Hahella sp. HNIBRBA332: one gene and its partner. The protein of the gene in region 1 interacts with the protein of each later gene in a pairwise test. Links are inferred from orthologs where the notes say so. Each region holds a gene or a part of one and is shown on either strand. Other genes may lie near its edges. The genes, in order: gyrA and gyrB.

Region 1 (9,740 bases):
TGCGCCGGCTGCTAAAGGTAAGGTGGGCGGCTCGGAAATGGATAGGCCCTGAATTGGCTCCCCGCTGGCGTAGGCCAGCTCAAGTAAAAAGACGTTCTGGTTAGGGTTGGGGGCCAGGCTTCCGCCGGAAGAAATAAATGAGTCTGTGCTTAAACTGTCCCCATCAAGCTCGCCGGAGAATGATATGTCGATTGGGGCAATGGTGGATGCGCCGCTCAATGACCCCAGGGCGGCTAGCACTGGGTTTGCGGTTGAGTCTGAAAAAGTGCCGTCCGCAGCGGTTTGATCAAGTAGAAGATCATTGGGAACGGGAACCAGGCTGGCGATAGGGTTGAATAGTGGCCAGATTTTGCCCTCAAACTGCCCCTCCAGTGAGTCGGGTAAATCCCCGTCATACTCATTTTGCGCTCCAGCATTGGCGTTGCCGCCACCGCCGCCTCCACACCCCGATAAAGTGACCGCCGACGCTACCGCCAGACTGAGAAAGGTTTTCTTGAACATAGGTAGGACCTTCTTCCTTTTATTATTGCTTTCAGAATGTTCCCGGCGTGACTGAATTATTCGCTTCAGTTCTTCGCCAAAAAAGTTTTATCAGCATAGGTTAGATTTCATTGGCCTGAAAGCCGTGAAATCATACGCCGCACAATAAAATAAGCCTTTCGCCTGATGTGCAGGTGACATCAGGGCGCTGGCGTTTGGTGATTTTCTTATGCATCGTCAGGAGTTTAGCTCATTTTTTCTATGAGTGGACTCTCTAATTCACAAATGGGAAAAATAGATTAGGCCCAGTCCTTGGAGATACGGTTGCAAAGGCGCTGTATTCGTTAACAGTTTAAGGCTGAACTTGGGGGGCGAATTAGGTACAATTTCCGCCTAAATCAAATAAGGCGGGCACTTGGCGTCCATTGGGAGGCGTCGCTTGCCAGCCAAAGCTGTGACTACTCCAAGAACCATGTAAAAAGAGAGTGCGTGCATGACCACCGTGATTCGTCAAGACGATCTCATCGACAGCGTATTCGACGCGCTGCAGTTTATCTCCTACTACCATCCCGTCGACTTTATTAAAGCGGTTCATGCTGCCTATGAGCGCGAAGAGTCCACCGCCGCTAAAGACGCGCTGGCGCAAATTCTGATCAACTCCCGCATGTGCGCCGAGGGGCGTCGTCCCATCTGTCAGGATACTGGCATCGTGACGGTGTTTTTGAACATCGGAATGGATGTGCAGTGGGATGCGGATATGAGCGTCGAGGATATGGTTAATGAAGGCGTGCGTCGCGCTTATCTGCACCCTGACAATATTCTGCGGGCGTCTGTCTTGGCTGATCCTGATGGCGCGCGTAAAAACACGAAAGACAATACCCCCGCCATTATCCACATGAAGGTAGTTCCTGGCGACAAAGTGGACGTTCACGTCGCGGCGAAAGGCGGCGGCTCTGAAGCTAAATCCAAGTTCGCTATGCTGAACCCGTCTGATTCCGTCGCTGAATGGGTGCTGGAGCAAGTGCCGAAGATGGGCGCTGGCTGGTGTCCGCCGGGAATGCTGGGTATTGGTATCGGTGGAACCGCCGAGAAAGCAATGGAATTGGCTAAAGAGGCGTTGCTTGATCCTATCGACATTCAGGACTTGCAAGCGCGCGGCGCGGCTAACCGCAGTGAGGAGTTGCGTCTGGAGCTTTTCGAGAAAGTGAATGCGTTGGGTATCGGGGCGCAAGGTCTGGGTGGCTTGATGACGGTGCTGGATGTCAAAGTAAAAGATTACCCGACCCACGCCGCCAATAAGCCGGTCGCTATTATTCCTAACTGTGCGGCGACGCGCCATGCGCATTTCGTGCTTGATGGCAACGGTCCTTCATTGCAAACGCCGCCCAACTTGGATGAGTGGCCGGAAATCACCTGGGAGGTGGGCGCTAACGTTAAGCGAGTGAATATGGATGCTGTCACTCGGGAGGAAATTGCGTCCTGGCGTCCCGGCGACACAGTGCTGCTGTCAGGAAAAATGCTGACGGGCCGTGATGCCGCCCATAAGAAAATGGTGGATATGCTCGCGCGCGGCGAAACCTTGCCGGTGGATTTGAATAATCGCTTCATTTATTACGTGGGTCCTGTGGACCCTGTGGGTGATGAGGTGGTTGGGCCTGCTGGGCCCACGACATCTACGCGGATGGACAAGTTTACTCGCACTATGCTGGAGCAGACCGGCCTTATGGGGATGATCGGCAAAGCCGAGCGTGGCCCTGTGGCAATCGAAGCGATTCGTGACAATAAGGCTGTCTATCTGATGGCTGTGGGCGGCGCCGCCTACTTGGTGTCTAAGGCGATCCGTTCCTCTAATGTCGTCGCCTTCCCGGAACTGGGAATGGAGGCGATTTATGAATTCGAAGTGAAAGATATGCCTGTTACCGTGGCGGTGGATGTGAATGGTGAGTCTGTGCATGAAACCGGTCCAGCGGAATGGCGTAAGCGCATTGCTGAAAGCGCTGTGAAAATAGTCGGCTAAGATAAATGTTGGCGATCTTTTTCTTGTAGAGTTAGGCTACAGCGACGCTGGGGCGAGCGCCCTGGCAAACGCTTAATTCAAAACAAGGAGAAAAAGCATGAGCGATACAATTCCAAGCTGCGAGGCCTGTAGACCTGACGCCGAGAAAGTAGATCCGGCGAAACTTGAGAAGTACTTGAGTCAGGTGCCTGAGTGGCGTTTGGAAGAGCGTAACGGCGTGCAAATGATCAGCCGTGACTACAAATTCAAAAACTTCGCTTTGGCGTTAGAGTTCACCAACAAGGTTGGCGCTATTGCTGAGGAAATTAACCACCACCCTGAGCTGGTGACCGAGTGGGGCAAGGTCAGGGTTACCTGGTGGAGTCATACTATTAAAGGTCTGCATGAGTTGGACTTTGCGATGGCTAAGCGGTGCGAAGCAGTCTTTAGCGCATAGAGGTCTGTCGCATCCCGCTGGCGTCTCACAGCTGGTAGGAAAATAATGGAAAGAACATATCGACTGGTAATCGCCTGCCCCGATCGGGTGGGCATTGTTGCGAAAGTAACCACATTTTTGGCTACTTATAATGGATGGTTAACCGAGGCGAGCCATCATTCGGATCCGACCAACGGCTGGTTCTATATGAGAAATGAGATAAAGGCGAGCTCGCTCCCTTTTGATCTGAACTCATTTCGCATTGCGTTCGAACCGATCGCTCGGGAGTTTCAGATGTGCTGGCATGTGGCGGATTCGCAGCAACCCAAGCGTATTGTTCTAATGGCGAGTAAGGAATCTCACTGTCTGGCGGATTTGTTGCATCGCTGGCATGCAAAAGAGATGGATGGGGAAATTGTTGGGGTTATCTCTAATCATGATGATCTGCGTCGTATGGTGGAGTGGCATGACATTCCCTACTATCACGTGCCGGTGGATGCGAGTGACAAGTCCGTCGCATTTGCTGAAGTGGAGCGATTGGTGGATGCGCTGGATGCGGAAGTCATTGTTCTTGCACGCTACATGCAGATTCTGCCGCCGGAATTGTGCGACAGGTATACGGGGCGCATTATCAATATCCATCACAGCTTCCTGCCGTCTTTCGCGGGCGCTCGTCCCTATCATCGGGCGTACAAGCGAGGCGTCAAGCTGATCGGCGCAACCTGTCATTACGTCACTCAGGATCTGGATGAAGGTCCTATTATTGAGCAGGATGTGATCAGGGTGAACCACAGCGATACCATCGAAGACATGGTTCGGCTGGGGAAAGATGTTGAAAAACAAGTGCTTGCGCGTGGCTTGCGCTATCACCTGGAAGACCGGGTGATTGTTCATGAGAACAAAACCATCGTATTTGAATAAAGTCATTATTGACTGACATCAAGCCCGGGGCGTTCGCTCCGGGCTCATTAGTTGGCGTTTCAGGTAGATGGGCGTATCTTTAAGGTATCAGCGTAAACAAAGGAAGTCGCTGACAGGGCGGTTAACAATAACCATCAGCAAATGCCTGCCTTAGGAGAGTCCCATGCTGCGATCCGTGAAAGTGCGTGATTATATGACAACCAACCTGGTTGTATTTTCCCCTGAAACAGAGTTGTTTGAAGCTATTCATAAACTCCTTAAAAACAGCATTTCCGGCGCCCCTGTTGTAGATGGTCGTGGAAACCTTGTGGGGATTTTATCGGAAGTGGACTGCCTGAAAAGTATTCTGAGCGGTAGTTACTACGACTACGAATCTCTGGGCGGCACTGTCGCTGAGTATATGACTGTGGATGTGGATATTATCGGGCCGGAGGAAGATATTCTGGCGGTCAGTGAACGTTTCATTAATGATCGCCGGCGTCGCTTTCCTGTGGTGGAAGAGGGTAAGTTGGTGGGGCAGATCAGTCGTAAGGATGTGCTGCGCGCCGTTTCGGATTTTGTCGCCCCTCAGCGGTTTCATCAGTCGGCCTGACTTGCCATAAAAGATTGGCGCGCACTGGCGAATGTGCGTCGCCAACTTGCCTTTCCCGTTGGCGGGGGGAGGGTTTTTAACGTCTAAAAAATATCTTATTCTCGCCCTAATTAACTTCGTTGCCGTCGCCTTCTATGCTAGACTTGACCGCTTGTGGCGCAGCCCTTGGTCGAGTAAAGAGTGTGCGATTATATGCCGCTTGAACTGACTCCCCGCCGGGTTCAACGACTGCAAGACGAGCGAACCAGGGTTTGGACAGACTGTGGGTAGAACAAGAACCGAACTATCCTTTCTAGAATAGGTTATTGCTATATTATGGCTGAACTCGCCAAAGAAATACTTCCCGTCAATATTGAAGATGAACTGAAACAATCCTACCTCGACTACGCGATGAGCGTTATCGTAGGCCGTGCTTTGCCGGATGCGCGAGACGGCCTCAAGCCGGTGCATCGCCGCGTTTTGTTTGCGATGAACGAGCTGGGGAACGATTGGAACAAGTCGTATAAAAAATCCGCCCGTGTGGTTGGTGACGTCATCGGTAAATATCACCCGCATGGCGACTCTGCCGTATACGACACGATCGTGCGTATGGCGCAGCCCTTCTCGCTGCGATACACCCTGGTGGACGGGCAGGGTAACTTCGGCTCCATCGACGGCGATAGCGCAGCGGCAATGCGTTATACGGAAATCCGCATGGAGAAGATCGCCCACGAAATGCTGGCCGATCTCGATAAAGAAACGGTCGACTTCGCCCCTAACTACGACGGCTCTGAGCAGATTCCCGTCGTACTTCCGACCAAGGTTCCAAACCTGCTGGTAAATGGGTCCTCAGGCATCGCGGTAGGGATGGCGACGAACATTCCACCTCACAACCTGACCGAAGTGGTAAATGGATGTCTTGCTTACCTGGATAACAGTGACATAACCATCGATGAATTGATGGAGTTTATTCCGGGGCCTGATTTCCCTACTGCGGCCATCATTAATGGACGTGCGGGGATTTTGGAGGCGTACCGCACTGGTCGTGGCCGGATTTATATTCGCGCTCGCTATGAAATAGAGCAGGACAAGAAAACCGGTAAGGAAACGATTGTAATTACTGAGATTCCTTATCAGGTTAACAAGGCTAAGCTGGTTGAGAAAATCGCCGAGCTGGTCAAAGAGAAAAAGGTTGAAGGCATCACCGAGCTGCGCGATGAATCCAGCAAGGAAGGGATGAGGGTGGTTATTGAGCTGCGTCGCGGTGAAAACGCGGATGTGCTCATGAATAATCTGTTCGCCCTTACGCCGCTGGAAACCGTATTCGGCATCAACATGGTCGCCTTGATCAATGGCGAGCCCAAGCTGCTGAACCTGAAAGACTGTATTGAATGTTTTGTGCGTCATCGCCGTGAAGTGGTGACGCGCAGGACTATTTACGAGTTGCGTAAAGCCCGTGAGCGCGGCCACATCCTGGAAGGTCAGGCGGTGGCGCTGGCGAACATCGATCCGGTTATCGCTGTTATCAAGGCTTCTTCCACTGGCGCGGAAGCCAAAGAACGTTTGATGGCGCAAGGCTGGTCTCCGGGGGCCGTGACAGGCATGCTGGAGCGCGCAGGCGAAGACGCCTGTCGTCCTGATGACTTGGCGCCTGAGTTTGGTCTGCGTGATGGCCTGTATTTCCTGTCTGAAGTGCAGGCGCAGTCTATTCTGGACTTGCGTCTGCAAAAGCTGACTGGTCTGGAAATTGAAAAAATTAACGACGAGTACCGCAGCATCATCGAGCAAATTGCTGAGTTGCTGGAGATTCTGCAGAACCCAGAGCGTCTGATGGAGGTTATCCGTGAGGAACTGGAAGCTGTCCGCGAAGAATTTGGCGACGCTCGCGTTACGGAAATTACCGCTTCCAAGCGTGACCTCACGATTGCTGACCTGATCGCCGAAGAAGATATGGTGGTTACGCTGTCTCACAAAGGCTACGCCAAAACTCAGCCGCTGGAAGCTTATCAGGCGCAGAAACGAGGCGGCAAAGGCAAGGCCGCAACAGCGATTCGCGACGAAGACTTCGTCGAGAAACTTCTGATCGCCAATTCTCACGATACTATTTTGTGTTTCACCTCTCACGGTAAATTGTATTGGCTTAAGACCTACGAAATTCCTCAGGCCAGCCGTATTTCGCGTGGACGTCCGATCGTTAACATCTTGCCGCTGGCGGAAGATGAGCGCATCACCACCATGTTGCCGGTGCGTGAGTACGCCGCTGATCACTATGTGTTCATGGCGACTCGTCAGGGAACCGTCAAGAAAACGCCGTTGGAGAATTTCTCGCGCCCCCGCAGCAGCGGCTTGATCGCTTTGGCGCTGGATGAGGGCGACATGCTGATCGGCGCAGCCATTACTGACGGCAAGAAAGACGTCATGCTGTTCAGCAGCAGCGGCAAAGCCATTCGCTTCAATGAAGACGATGTGCGACCAATGGGGCGAACCGCTCGCGGCGTTAGAGGCATTCGTATGGCGGAAGGGCAAGCCGTCGTTTCCCTTATCATTCCGCAAGAAGACGCCTTCATACTTACAGCGAGCCGCAAAGGCTACGGTAAGCGGACTGCTGTATCCGAGTTCCCTGTTTACGGGCGTGGAGGTCAGGGCGTTATTGCTATCCAGTGCTCTGAACGTAACGGCGACTTGGTGAGCGCAGTGCAGGTAATCAGTGGCGATCAGCTCATGTTGATCAGTAACCAGGGAACACTGGTGCGGACGCGGGCGGACGAGGTCTCTATCGTTGGAAGAAATACCCAGGGCGTACGATTGATCCGTTTGTCCGAATCAGAAGACTTGGTTGGCGTAGAGCGGATTGCTGAGCCTGAAGAAGATGAGGGTGAATTCCCGGGCGAAGAAGGTGAAGGCGCTGAAGTTGCTAACGAAGATGTTTTGGACTCTGACGAAGCAGGTGAGGAAGGCTCCGAGGCGGAAGAATAACTTTCGCTTCGGTTGGCTTGTCTGAGAAGTTTATTTGACCAAATACCGGAGAGCGGCCTGTATGGCTGATAGAAAGTTTAATTTTTGCGCGGGTCCTTCTGCGCTGCCTACGGATGTGTTGTTACAGGCTCAGGCGGAACTACTGGATTGGCGGGGTAAAGGCCTGTCAATTATGGAGATGAGTCATCGCAGCGACGACTTTGTCGCTGTGGCGGTTGAGGCTGAGCGTGACTTTCGCGAGCTGATGTCCGTGCCAGACAATTACAAAGTGCTCTTTGTGCAGGGGGGGGCTGCGACTCAGTTTGCGTCAGTGCCGCTTAATCTGCTGAAGCTTGGCGCGGAGGCGGATTATATCGACACGGGTATTTGGTCGAAGAAGGCGATTGCTGAGGCTGGGCGTTACCTTAATGTGAATGTCGCGGCGTCAGCCAAAGACAGTGGCTATTCCCGCATTCCCGCTCGTAGCGAGTGGCGTTTGAATGAAAGTGCGGGCTATGTGCACTATACGCCAAATGAAACGATTGGCGGCGTTGAGTTTCTCGATATTCCTAACGTGGGTGATAAACCCTTGGTGGCGGACATGTCTTCCACCATATTGTCCCGTCCCGTAGATATCAGTCGCTTCGGCGTGATATACGCCGGCGCGCAGAAGAATATTGGTCCCGCTGGCCTGACGCTGGTTATCGTCCGGGAAGACTTGCTGGGATATGCTTCCGACAGTCTGCCCACCATGCTGAACTATAAAGTGGCCAGCGAAAACGACTCCATGGTCAATACACCGCCTACTTTTGCCTGGTATCTGGCTGGCTTGGTATTCAAGTGGCTGAAAGGAAAGGGCGGGGTGCAGGCTATGGAGGCGATAAACTGCCGCAAAGCCGACAAGCTTTATTCTTATATTGATGACAGCGAGTTTTATGCAAACCCGATAGATCCGTCTTGTCGTTCCTGGATGAATGTGCCTTTTACACTGAAAGACGACAGCCTGGATCAGAAGTTTTTGCAAGAAGCGGAAGAGGCTGGTTTGCTTAATCTGCAGGGGCATCGTTCGGTTGGTGGGATGCGCGCCAGTTTGTATAACGCATTGCCGGAAGAGGCGGTGGATGCGCTGCTTGGGTTTATGCAAGATTTCGCCGGGAGGAACGCCTGATTCATGACCTCTGAGCAGACCGAACTCGCCAAACTGCGCGAACGAATAGATCAGATTGACCGTCAACTGTTGGCGTTGATTTGCGAGCGGGCCAAGTGCGCGCAAAATGTCGCGGAAGTGAAAATGCGCGGCAATGCAGGGCAGGATGTCGTATTTTATCGTCCGGAGCGGGAAGCTCAGGTTTTGCGGAAAATTATGGACGATAACCCGGGTCCACTGAGTGATGAAGAGGTGGCCAGGCTGTTTCGGGAAGTTATGTCGGCATGTCTTGCCCTGGAAGCGCCATTACACATCGCATTTTTGGGGCCTGAAGGCGCCTTCACCCACGCAGCTGCGCTTAAGCACTTTGGGCACTCCGGTGTTTGTCTTCCTCATTACGCTATTGATGAGGTCTTTCGCGAGGTGGAAGCAGGATCTGCCCATTATGGCGTTGTCCCTGTGGAAACCTCCAATGAAGGTGTGATCAGTCACACTCTTGACGTGTTTGTTAATTCGCCTCTGCTGATCTGTGGTGAAGTGGAAGTGCGTACTCACCACTTCTTGATAGCCCCAGAACAAGTGGATGCCGGCGATATCAAGGTTGTTTATTCCCTGGCGCAGTCATTTTCTTTGTGTCGGCAATGGCTGGACGAAAAATGGCCGGGAGTGGAGCGCATAGCGGTCCCTAGTCATGCGGACGCGGTAAAAAGGGCGTCTGAGCGCCAGGATGCGGCGGCAGTGGCTGGTGAGCACTGCGCCAGGCTGTATGGTATGAAAGTGCTGGCGAAAAATATCGAAGATCATCCTGATCAGATCGCCAGGTATTTAATTATTGGTAAAAACTCGGCTCCGCCCAGTGGAGATGATAAAACATCTCTGATGGTTACAATTCGCGATGAGCCAGGCGCTCTTTACAAGATGCTGGGCGTGTTTCATCGTCAAAATCTGAGCCTGACAAGAATTGATTCACGTCCCGCCCTGAGTGGCGCGCGTCGCTATCACTTCTTTGTGGACTTTATTGGCCATAAAGATCTGCCAGAGGTCGGTGCGGCGATTCAGGAGCTATCCCGGGATGCTCTTGACGTACGATGTCTGGGGTCGTATCCCAAAGGCGTGCTTTAGGCGCGCCGTCCACCGGTATCAGAAGGTTGGCTGTTTTTGTATCTCAGCCCTTAAGGGCGTTTCAATTTATTTTTTACGGACATGGCCGTCAAGCGCGCCTGATTAACAATGT
Region 2 (9,612 bases), 5.1 Mb from region 1 along the record:
CGCAGGCGCTATTGTGTTGTTTATCATCGCATTGCGCATGATTTTTCCCGCCAAAAGGGAATGGCTTGAAGATCTTCCCGATGGCGAGCCTTTTATCGTGCCTTTGGCAATCCCCTTTGTGGCGGGCCCTTCGGCGTTGGCGACGCTGATTCTGATTTCCACCCGGGAACCGGAAAGAATGATGGATTGGTCGATCGTGGTATTACTAGCCTGGTCTGTCACTGCGGTCACACTGATGAGTTCCACCTTTTTGTATAAGGTACTCCGTAAGCGAGGCATCATCGCCATAGAGCGTCTGATGGGGATGCTGTTGATCGCGGTTTCGGTGGAGATGTTCCTGACTGGTTTACAGCCTCTATTGACTAAATTGACCCACGTATCCTGACGCTGGACTGTTTGTATGGGTCTTAGCCGTATTGCATTCACCAACTTGCGTAATATCTCCAGTCTAAAGTTGGATACCTCTGCGAGATTACTGTTATTTCACGGGAATAACGGAAGTGGAAAAAGTAGTCTTTTGGAAGGCGTTTACCTGCTGGGACGGGGTGCGTCATTTCGCACTAAAGAACTGGATTACGCTGTTTCACATCTGTCCGATGAAATGGTCTGTTTTGGCGAGGCCGTTAATGAAGATGCAGGCAAGTCATTCCGCATTGGTGTTAGCCGCCAGAAGACAGGCAAGCTGACAAGGGTCAGGATCAATGGCGAGAGCGCCAGGACCTTGTCCGAGCTGGCGGCGGCCCTTCCTATATTGATTGTCACTCCCGATACCTTTGGGTTTATTAACGGAGGTCCTGGAGAGCGAAGGCGCTTTGTCGACTGGGGAGTGTTTCACGTGGAACACCAATTCAAAGTGGTTTGGCAGAACTGGCGCAAATTGCTATTGCAAAGGAATAAATTGCTGAAAAGTGGTAATATTAGCCGTTCTGAGTTAAGTGCATGGGACAATCAATACGTAGCGTATTCAGACGAGATAAGCCGCTATAGAGACGCTTATTTCGCTGAGTTGAAAGAAATTCTCATCGAATCTCTGAAAGAGTCCAGTGAACAAACCAGGGATATTGGCGACAAGCTGACGATTACGCTTAGCAACGGCTGGTATCAGAATGATGTCAATCACATGGAGCAATTGGCTTCGTCAGTCGAAAGCGACGTAAAAAAAGGATTTACGACTCTAGGCCCGCACCGGGCGGATATTAAAGTAAAGGTCGGTGGGGTTCACGCGAAGGAAGTGTTATCGAGAGGTCAACAGAAGACTCTGATAACTCACCTGTACTTATCACAATTGGAAATATTACGGCGGCGGACAAATCAAAGGCCCATTGTGCTGATTGATGATGTTGGAGCGGAGCTGGATACCGGAAATCAGGTAACACTGTTAACGAGAATGTTGGAGAAAGGGGCCCAGGTGTTTGTGACGGTCCTGGACAAACAGCAGTCAGAATATTTGTTCGGCCATTTTAATCAAGAATACGACACGCAAATGTTTCACGTGGAACAGGGTGCTGTCACCAAAGTCCACAATTAGCGTGTGACGGTTAGGAGAGATATATGTCCTCATCGGGAAATTATGATTCCTCAAGCATCAAAGTGTTAAAAGGCCTGGATGCGGTAAGAAAGCGTCCAGGTATGTACATTGGCGACACTGACGATGGCACCGGTCTTCACCACATGGTGTTCGAGGTAGTTGATAACTCTATCGACGAAGCCTTGGCCGGATACTGTAAAGAAGTGAAGATCACGATTCATGCCGATGAATCAATCACGGTTAGCGATGACGGCCGTGGCATCCCCGTCGATATCCACGAAGAAATGGGCGTTTCCGCCGCAGAAGTTATCATGACTATGCTGCATGCTGGCGGTAAGTTCGACGACAACAGCTACAAAGTATCCGGCGGTCTGCACGGTGTAGGTGTATCGGTAGTCAACGCGCTTTCAAAAGAACTACGCCTGACTATTCGCCGCGACAACAAAGTTCATGAGCAGGTATATAAGCACGGCGTACCGCAAGCGCCTTTATCTGTAGTTGGCGAAACAGACCGCTCAGGTACGGAAGTCCACTTCTTCCCTTCCGCAGAAACGTTTAACAATATCGAGTTTCACTACGATATTCTGGCCAAGCGCCTGCGCGAACTCGCCTTCTTGAATTCTGGCGTTAAGATCACGTTGCACGATGAGCGTTCTGCGAAAACAGAAACCTTCGAATATGAGGGTGGATTAAGAGCTTTCGTTGAGTATCTCAACCAGACCAAAAACCCAATTAACAAAGTTTTCCACTTTCTGAAAGAAAGAGAAGATGGCATCACTGTAGAAGTGTCACTGCAGTGGAATGACTCCTTCCAGGAAAACATTTTCTGCTTTACCAACAATATTCCTCAGCGTGACGGCGGCACCCACTTGGCTGGTTTTAGAGCCGCCCTTACCCGCTCTCTTAACAGCTACATCGAAAAAGAGAGCATGCTGAAAAAGACTAAGGTGGCTACCTCCGGCGATGATGCTCGCGAAGGTTTGACTGCGATTATTTCCGTTAAGGTTCCAGATCCTAAGTTCTCCTCTCAGACCAAAGATAAGCTGGTTTCCTCTGAAGTTAAGACTGCTGTCGAGCAGGAAATGAATACTCACTTCGCAGACTTCCTGGCGGAAAATCCCCAGGACGCGAAGAACGTAGTCAACAAAATGATCGACGCGGCTCGCGCTAGGGAAGCGGCCAGAAAAGCCCGTGAAATGACCCGTCGTAAAGGCGCACTCGATATCGCCGGATTGCCAGGTAAACTGGCTGACTGCCAAGAGAAAGATCCTGCTCTGTCTGAACTGTACATAGTGGAGGGTGACTCGGCGGGTGGTTCCGCCAAGCAAGGGCGCGACCGTAAAACTCAGGCTATTCTGCCACTGAAAGGTAAGATCCTGAACGTGGAAAAGGCCCGTTTCGACAAGATGCTGTCTTCCGCTGAAGTCGGCACTCTGATTACGGCTCTGGGTTGCGGAATCGGTCGTGAAGAGTTTGATGTGAACAAGCTGCGCTATCACAGCATCATCATCATGACGGATGCGGACGTGGACGGCTCCCACATTCGTACTTTGCTGCTGACCTTCTTCTTCAGACAGATGCGCGAAATTATTGAGAACGGCCACGTTTATATTGCAATGCCTCCTCTGTACAAGGTGAAAAGAGGCAAGCAGGAGCAGTACGTTAAAGATGAGAAAGCGCTTCAGCAGTACCTGACCCAGAGCGCGCTTGAGAACACTCAATTGTTTGTAAATCCAGAAGCTCCCCCCATTATCGGGACTGCGCTGGAGACTCTGGTGACGGATTACCGTACGGCGACAGGCGTCATTGAACGTATGTCCAGAGCCTATCCCAGGGGCGTGCTGAACCAGCTTCTCTATGTACCTCGTTTGACGCAGGAGCAACTCAAAGATAAAGGCGCCGTTGAAGCCTGGGTCGCTTTGCTTAACGAGAAGCTGGGCTATGACAACAGCACTGGCAACAACTACGTCATCAGTGTTGTGGAAGATGCGGAAAGAAGCCTGTTCTTGCCTCAGGTGGAATTGGTTCAGCATGGTGTGGACTATAAATACACCTTCAACCAGGACTTCTTTGGCTCCAGCTCTTACACCAACATTGCCGATATGGCCGAAAAACTGGACGGTCTGGTTGAGGCTGGCGCTTATGTGAAGCGGGGTGAAAAGACGCAGGCTATCGAGACCTTTGACGACTCATTAGTCTGGTTGATGAAGGAAGCCCAACGTGGCTTGAACATCCAGCGCTATAAAGGACTGGGTGAAATGAACCCTGAGCAGTTGTGGGAAACCACCATGGACCCTGCTGTGCGTCGCATGATGAAAGTTACCATCGAAGATGCGATCGCTGCGGATCAGATCTTTAACACTTTGATGGGCGATGATGTAGAACCACGTCGTGATTTCATTCAGACCAACGCTCTGTCTGTTATGAACCTGGACGTGTAAACTACTCCCCCTCTCCGTAATAAAAAGGGCTGCAATCGCAGCCCTTTTTTCACCATCGTTTGTTAGGCGTCCCATGAAAGCAGGCAGCTCTCCATCTCCTTCGGAGAACGAATCCGAATAAAGCGGATGTGAGCATATTGCGGATCTTTCATTATCGACAGGTATCTTTCGCGATTTTTCTTATAGGTAGTCATGGTCCAGAGGACGATGGAGTCCCTGCTGAACAGCTTGCGTAGTGATTCTTTATTGCCTGTGCCCGCCCAAAGTTCCTTTTTTGTGATGATACGGGCCAGTGCTCTTTTAACTGCCTGAAAGAGTGTGCGCGGGAAAGAGTAGTCTATCCAAACGACTATCTGCACTCTCTCCCATTTTAGCTGCGTTCTGCTGTTGTAATTACCGTCTAATATCCAGTCTTCCTGCTGCAGCGCCTGCGCAACCCGGGCGCTGAAGATCTCTTCTGGATGATTTCGCCAGTCGGGCCCCCAATACAGGGCGTCCATTTCTATATAAGGAATGTCGAGCTTTTCTGACAGCCTTTTACTGAAGGTAGACTTCCCACTGCCACTGGTTCCAATTACGTTAATTCTCATCTTCACTCCTTATATTCAGAAAAGCTTAAACAGGGGTGAAGCAACGCGGGGGCGACATTATAAAGTTCTCTGACTAAACGTATAGGTGCTGTGGCGGGGTTTTTTATAATGCCGAAAATATTCACAGTTAACACAGGTCAGGGTAATAAAAAGCGGCACATCAAGCCGCTTTGCATATGGGGGTTAACTGAGTTTAGCTACCAACTGTCGTGAGGGTCTTCGCCATTGGTAAGAGAGGTCATCATCTGACAGCCCCAGGATATTTCTTCCTGTGGAGACAGTTGGAATTGTCCCAGAGTCTCGAAACCCAGCTCCTGTAGTCCGGCGAATGATAAGCGTGGAAATGAACCGGTAACGCTTGAATGGCGGTTTATTTTCCATACATAGGGCGAGGGATTATTGGAAAAATACTGGTTCTGGTCGATCAGTGTTTCCTCTTCCATGATGGACTCCCGCTCTCCGTTCTTCTTGGCGTCCATGTGGATGAACAGATCATGGTAACTTTCTCCGTAATTATAAAAACGATTACCAATGATTTTGTTCTGACGTGTTTCCCATGGGGCTTCGATACGAGGCAACAGCACTCCCCTTTCGTCGACCAGGCGTGTGTCGAAGCGTTTGCCTACCCCTCGATCACTCCAACTTAAAGCTACGCTTCCGCCCTCTTTATCTGGATGCTCTTCAATAATGTTGCCTCTTACTTCCACATTCTGAGAGTTTGATAAGAACAACTGGCCGCCATAAACAGCGCCGTTGCGTCCCACAAGATTGTTCAGCATTTTCGCATCGAAACTGATCTCATGAAAAAGGCCGGCGGAGAGGTTGTCGAAAACTATATTCCACTGATAGATCGTTTGCTCGTTACTGACGTCGCTCCATAGCCCTGGGCCTTTATTATTAAAGACGCAGTTACGGGTGATTCGAAGTCCGTAAGAGTTGAGGAACTTACCGCCACCGCCTTCAAATTCCCAGTTTATGTACGCTTTGTTGTTGTCATATATGACATTGCCGTCGATTAACGAATGCATGGCGTACAAGGCGCCGATACCGAGATCTCCGTTCTCGTAGGATTGGTTGTAGCGCATGATGGTTTCCGCTCCCGCCCTGATGCCAATACTATGTGAACGCCTGACAATATTGTTCTCCACGCGCCAGCCAGCGGCGGGCCACTGACCGCCAATTGCGCCGTGTTGGATATGGGTTGCGAAGTTTTCTACGATCAGGCCGTATATGCCCACATCTGTATTCTCCACTTCCCAGGCGTTGAGAGGTTTGGGTTTGTAGACTCCTCTATCGAAATAGCGCCACTGGAATGCAGCGCCCGCCAAAGAAAGCTCCATGGCCTGATTGGTTGGCATGTCGTCTTTATGCACATAGACCACACCGTTTTCATAATCAAAATACCAAGCGCCGGGAACGACATCGTCTCGACTGGCTACATGAATCATCCATTGGTTGTTCTTGAACAGATCTTCCGGGTAATTGCAGCGGGGATTGATAAAGGCCCCGGTTTGAGCGTCTTTCTCACAAACCTGCTCGGGGGTTTTGTAAATGATGCGATCCAAGGCGGGAGGGTTTTGCACTTCGGCGAAGAAGAGATCTCCCTGTGGTCGCCAATCTGTTAGAGCTTGAGAACCACGCAAAATAGTCAATGGGTGACAGTCTTCATCGAACTCGCCATAAAACTGCATTCCTTTGTGAGGCTTGATTGCGTCGCGAATACGATGCACGCCAGCCTTCAATACAAACGTAGTTCCTTCGGGCTCCTTGGAGAACAATGAAGGCTCATGAAAGCCTGGATCAATATAGACAACATTTGCGCTGGCGGGAGGCGCACTGCATCGAGGGCGGAATGGATTGTCGTTGATATCGATGATCTCAGTATGCTCTAACGCCAGTTCAGGATTTTGGCTGGTCAGAATAAGGCGCTCAATAGCATATGTCTGACTTGTCATGACTGAGAGGCAACACGCAATGATGGCTTCGGATAATGTCATAAATTATCTCCTTATAAATTCAGACTTATTCCCATGACGCATAGATTTTAGGTGATTGAAAAGACAAAGGCTGACATGTCAGAGGAGGAGAAAATAGAAAAGAGTGAGGCCGTTGTTAAACTTACGTGGACTCTGATAACGGCAAATATACTAGAAGCAATGACTTAGGGGGTTACTGGATCTCCCCCCACAGGAAAATGACACGCGGCTATGCGTCCTTCTCCTTCCATTGAACGAAGTCTGGGATGCTCATGGCGACATTTGTCCCCCGCGTTGATGCACCGGGGAGCGAATGGGCAGCCCGGGGGCGGTGAGGCGGAATCGGGGAGTTCTATGGCTTCGCTCTCTCCTCGCAAACCTTTCTTACCGGGAAGCGGAATAGAATCGAGTAGCAAACGGGTGTAAGGGTGTTTCGGAGACCTGAACAGTTCACCGGCTGGCGCCTGTTCTACGATGCGCCCGAAATACATGACTGCGACGACGTCGCTGACTGCTTCCACGACAGCCAGATCATGACTGATAAACACGTAAGCGAGGTGGTAGCGTTGCTGGAGATCCTGCAGCAGATTCAGCACCTGGGCCTGTATGGAGACATCCAGCGCAGAAACCGGTTCATCCAGAACCAGGATCTGTGGTTGCGCCGCCAACGCCCGTGCTATGCCGATGCGTTGCGCCTGACCGCCGGACAATTCATGGGGGTAACGCTCCAATAGCTCTGGACGTAATCCAACGGCCTCCATTAGCTCCTGTAGACGCCTGTAGCGCGCGTTTTTCTCCATCCCCAAGAGAAGCGCCATCGGCGCCTCTAAAGTCGTTCTGATCGCCTTACGTGGGTTGAGAGCGCTAAGAGAATCCTGGAAGACATACTGGATCTGGCTATGCAGACGCTTACGTTTGCTAAGGCTCTGATCTGGCCATGATTTCCCCTCTAGGGTCAAATGGCCTGCGCTGGGTTGATCAAGGCCCACCAGCATGCGCGCCAGGGTGGATTTGCCGCAGCCGGACTCGCCTACAATGCCCAGGGTGGCGCCGGGTTGAATACATAGATCCACGCCTTGTACGGCCTGTACTAGCGGCTTGCGTCGACCAAGCCAACCGCGTCCGCCGCCATAGTGACGGGTGAGGTTGCTGGCGGTCAGGAGAGTTTCGCTCATGAATCGGTCTTCCATAGGGGTTTGATGCAGCGGGCGAAACGGTCTTTGCCCAGTGGTCGTAGGCTGATATCGCCGCTCCGACAGTCATCTGCCGCAAAAGGGCATCTATCCGCGAACGCGCATCCTGCGGGCAGGTTGTTAACTGCAGGAGGAGAACCGGGAATAGCGGGCAGACGATTCTGGCTTCGACCTGGAATGGGGACGCAATCGATCAAAAGGCGGGTATAGGGATGGGCGGGATTGTTCAACACCTCCCAAGCGGCGCCGACTTCCACGATGCGCCCGGCGTACATGACCGCCACACGGTCACAGATTTCGGAAACGACGCCAAAATCATGGGTAATGAACAAAAGCGCCGCACCACTCTGTGTGCGTTGCTGGTTCATCAACTTCAACACTTGAGCCTGTACCGTGACGTCCAAGGCGGTAGTGGGCTCGTCCGCCACGATGATCTGAGGATGATTGGCGAGAGCCATGGCGATGCAAACCCGTTGTCGCATGCCTCCGGAAAGCTCATGGGGATAGCTGTGGGCTTGGGACGCGGCGTTGGGAAGACGCACTTGCTCAAACAGTCTGACTGCGGCGCGCCATGCCTCTGTATAAGAATACGGCTGGTGCGCCTGAATGGCTTCAGCCACCTGTGCGCCAACCGTGAAGAGCGGGTGTAGGCTGGAGAGAGGATCCTGAAATATGTAGGCGATTTCCCCGCCTCTGAGCGTCTGTATGCGATGCTGTGGAGAAGAGAGTAGATCTTCCCCGCTCCGCCAGACTTGGCCGCTTACGATGCGTCCTGGCGGTGTGGACGTCAATCTGAGCAGGGACATCGCCGTGACGGATTTGCCGGAACCGGACTCGCCTACCAGTCCCAGACATTCGCCCTCACCCAGCTCGAAACTCACGCCGCCCACCGCCTTGTATACTTCACTTCCAACCTGGAACTCTGTTTGTAAATTGCGGACCGCCAGAGCGACTTCTGATGCGTCGGCGTCGGGGAAACTTTGATCCCTTGCTTTTTTCACCGCGGTCATAGCGGCGGGACGAGCTAAAGCGCCGGATTTCAACTTGGGATCGAGCACATCTCTGACGCCATCGCCAATCAAATTGACGCTCATGACCAGCGCGAAAATCATCAGTCCCGGAATAACCGATACATGTGGCGCTGTGAACAGTAATTTGCGTCCCTCCCCCAGCATGGAGCCCAGATCCGCTTGCGGCGGTTGCGCGCCCAAACCGAGAAAGCTGAGTCCTGCGGTTTCCAATATCATCCAGCCCAGTGTCGTCGACATGGTGATGACGATGATGGGAGCTACATTAGGCAGTATTTCCGTTAGCAGGATGCGCACAGGACCTTTGCCGGAAAGCCTTGCTGCATCGATAAAATCGCGTCTTGTCAGACTCAGGGTGACGCCTCGGATATTACGGGCGAAGAATGGAATATTCACCAGGGCGATGGCGTAGAGAGCGTTTGATAATCCTGGCCCCAATGCTGCGACAATCGCCAGCGCCAGTAAGATATATGGGAATGCCATTAGCATATCGACGCCACGCATCAACACATTATCCGTTCGCCCGCCAGCGAAGCCTGCGATCAAACCCAATGCAGAACCGATGACGGAAGCGATCAGCGTGGCGGATAAACCTACAGCGATACTGACGCGCGCTCCCCATATCAAACGAGACAGGAGATCTCTTCCCAGATGATCTGTTCCCAATAAATGTCCTTCGCTTAATGGGCGTAGTAAGCGCTCAGCCGGCGCAGTGTCATTAGGGGCAGACAACAGAAGTACGGGAGCCGCTAGAGCGATGGCTGTCACAAGCAAGAACAGGCAAAGTCCAAAAAATGCGATGTGGTTATGCCGGAATAACTTCCAGGCGCTGGGGCGAGATGAGCGATTCATGTGG

Evidence for each region.
Region 2: the proteins of gyrA (region 1) and gyrB interact in binary tests that used the Escherichia coli proteins (3 or more experiments, as listed by UniProt). The link is inferred for Hahella sp. HNIBRBA332 from one-to-one orthologs.

The regions. Positions count from the first base shown.
Region 1 is NZ_CP132203.1:581,395-591,134, forward strand. Bases 4,409-7,580 are described here. They hold gyrA (DNA gyrase subunit A), read left to right. Parts: upstream 4,409-4,740; coding sequence 4,741-7,380; downstream 7,381-7,580. Other genes in these bases: O5O45_RS02840 (CBS domain-containing protein), read left to right, coding at 4,409-4,425; serC (3-phosphoserine/phosphohydroxythreonine transaminase), read left to right, coding at 7,442-7,580. Outside these bases: O5O45_RS02820 (Ig-like domain-containing protein), read right to left, coding at 1-501; O5O45_RS02825 (fumarate hydratase), read left to right, coding at 974-2,497; O5O45_RS02830 (4a-hydroxytetrahydrobiopterin dehydratase), read left to right, coding at 2,595-2,933; purU (formyltetrahydrofolate deformylase), read left to right, coding at 2,979-3,833; more of O5O45_RS02840, read left to right, coding at 3,997-4,408; more of serC, read left to right, coding at 7,581-8,527; pheA (prephenate dehydratase), read left to right, coding at 8,531-9,628; O5O45_RS02860 (bifunctional prephenate dehydrogenase/3-phosphoshikimate 1-carboxyvinyltransferase), read left to right, coding at 9,737-9,740. UniProt on the Escherichia coli protein: A type II topoisomerase that negatively supercoils closed circular double-stranded (ds) DNA in an ATP-dependent manner to maintain chromosomes in an underwound state.
Region 2 is NZ_CP132203.1:5,725,823-5,735,434, reverse strand. What follows is about bases 1,217-4,260. They hold gyrB (DNA topoisomerase (ATP-hydrolyzing) subunit B), read left to right. Parts: upstream 1,217-1,551; coding sequence 1,552-3,969; downstream 3,970-4,260. Other genes in these bases: O5O45_RS25320 (P-loop NTPase family protein), read right to left, coding at 4,032-4,260; recF (DNA replication/repair protein RecF), read left to right, coding at 1,217-1,528. Outside these bases: O5O45_RS25335 (MarC family protein), read left to right, coding at 1-385; more of recF, read left to right, coding at 401-1,216; more of O5O45_RS25320, read right to left, coding at 4,261-4,559; O5O45_RS25315 (right-handed parallel beta-helix repeat-containing protein), read right to left, coding at 4,757-6,556; O5O45_RS25310 (ABC transporter ATP-binding protein), read right to left, coding at 6,721-7,710; O5O45_RS25305 (dipeptide/oligopeptide/nickel ABC transporter permease/ATP-binding protein), read right to left, coding at 7,707-9,608; O5O45_RS25300 (ABC transporter permease), read right to left, coding at 9,605-9,612. UniProt on the Escherichia coli protein: DNA gyrase negatively supercoils closed circular double-stranded DNA in an ATP-dependent manner to maintain chromosomes in an underwound state.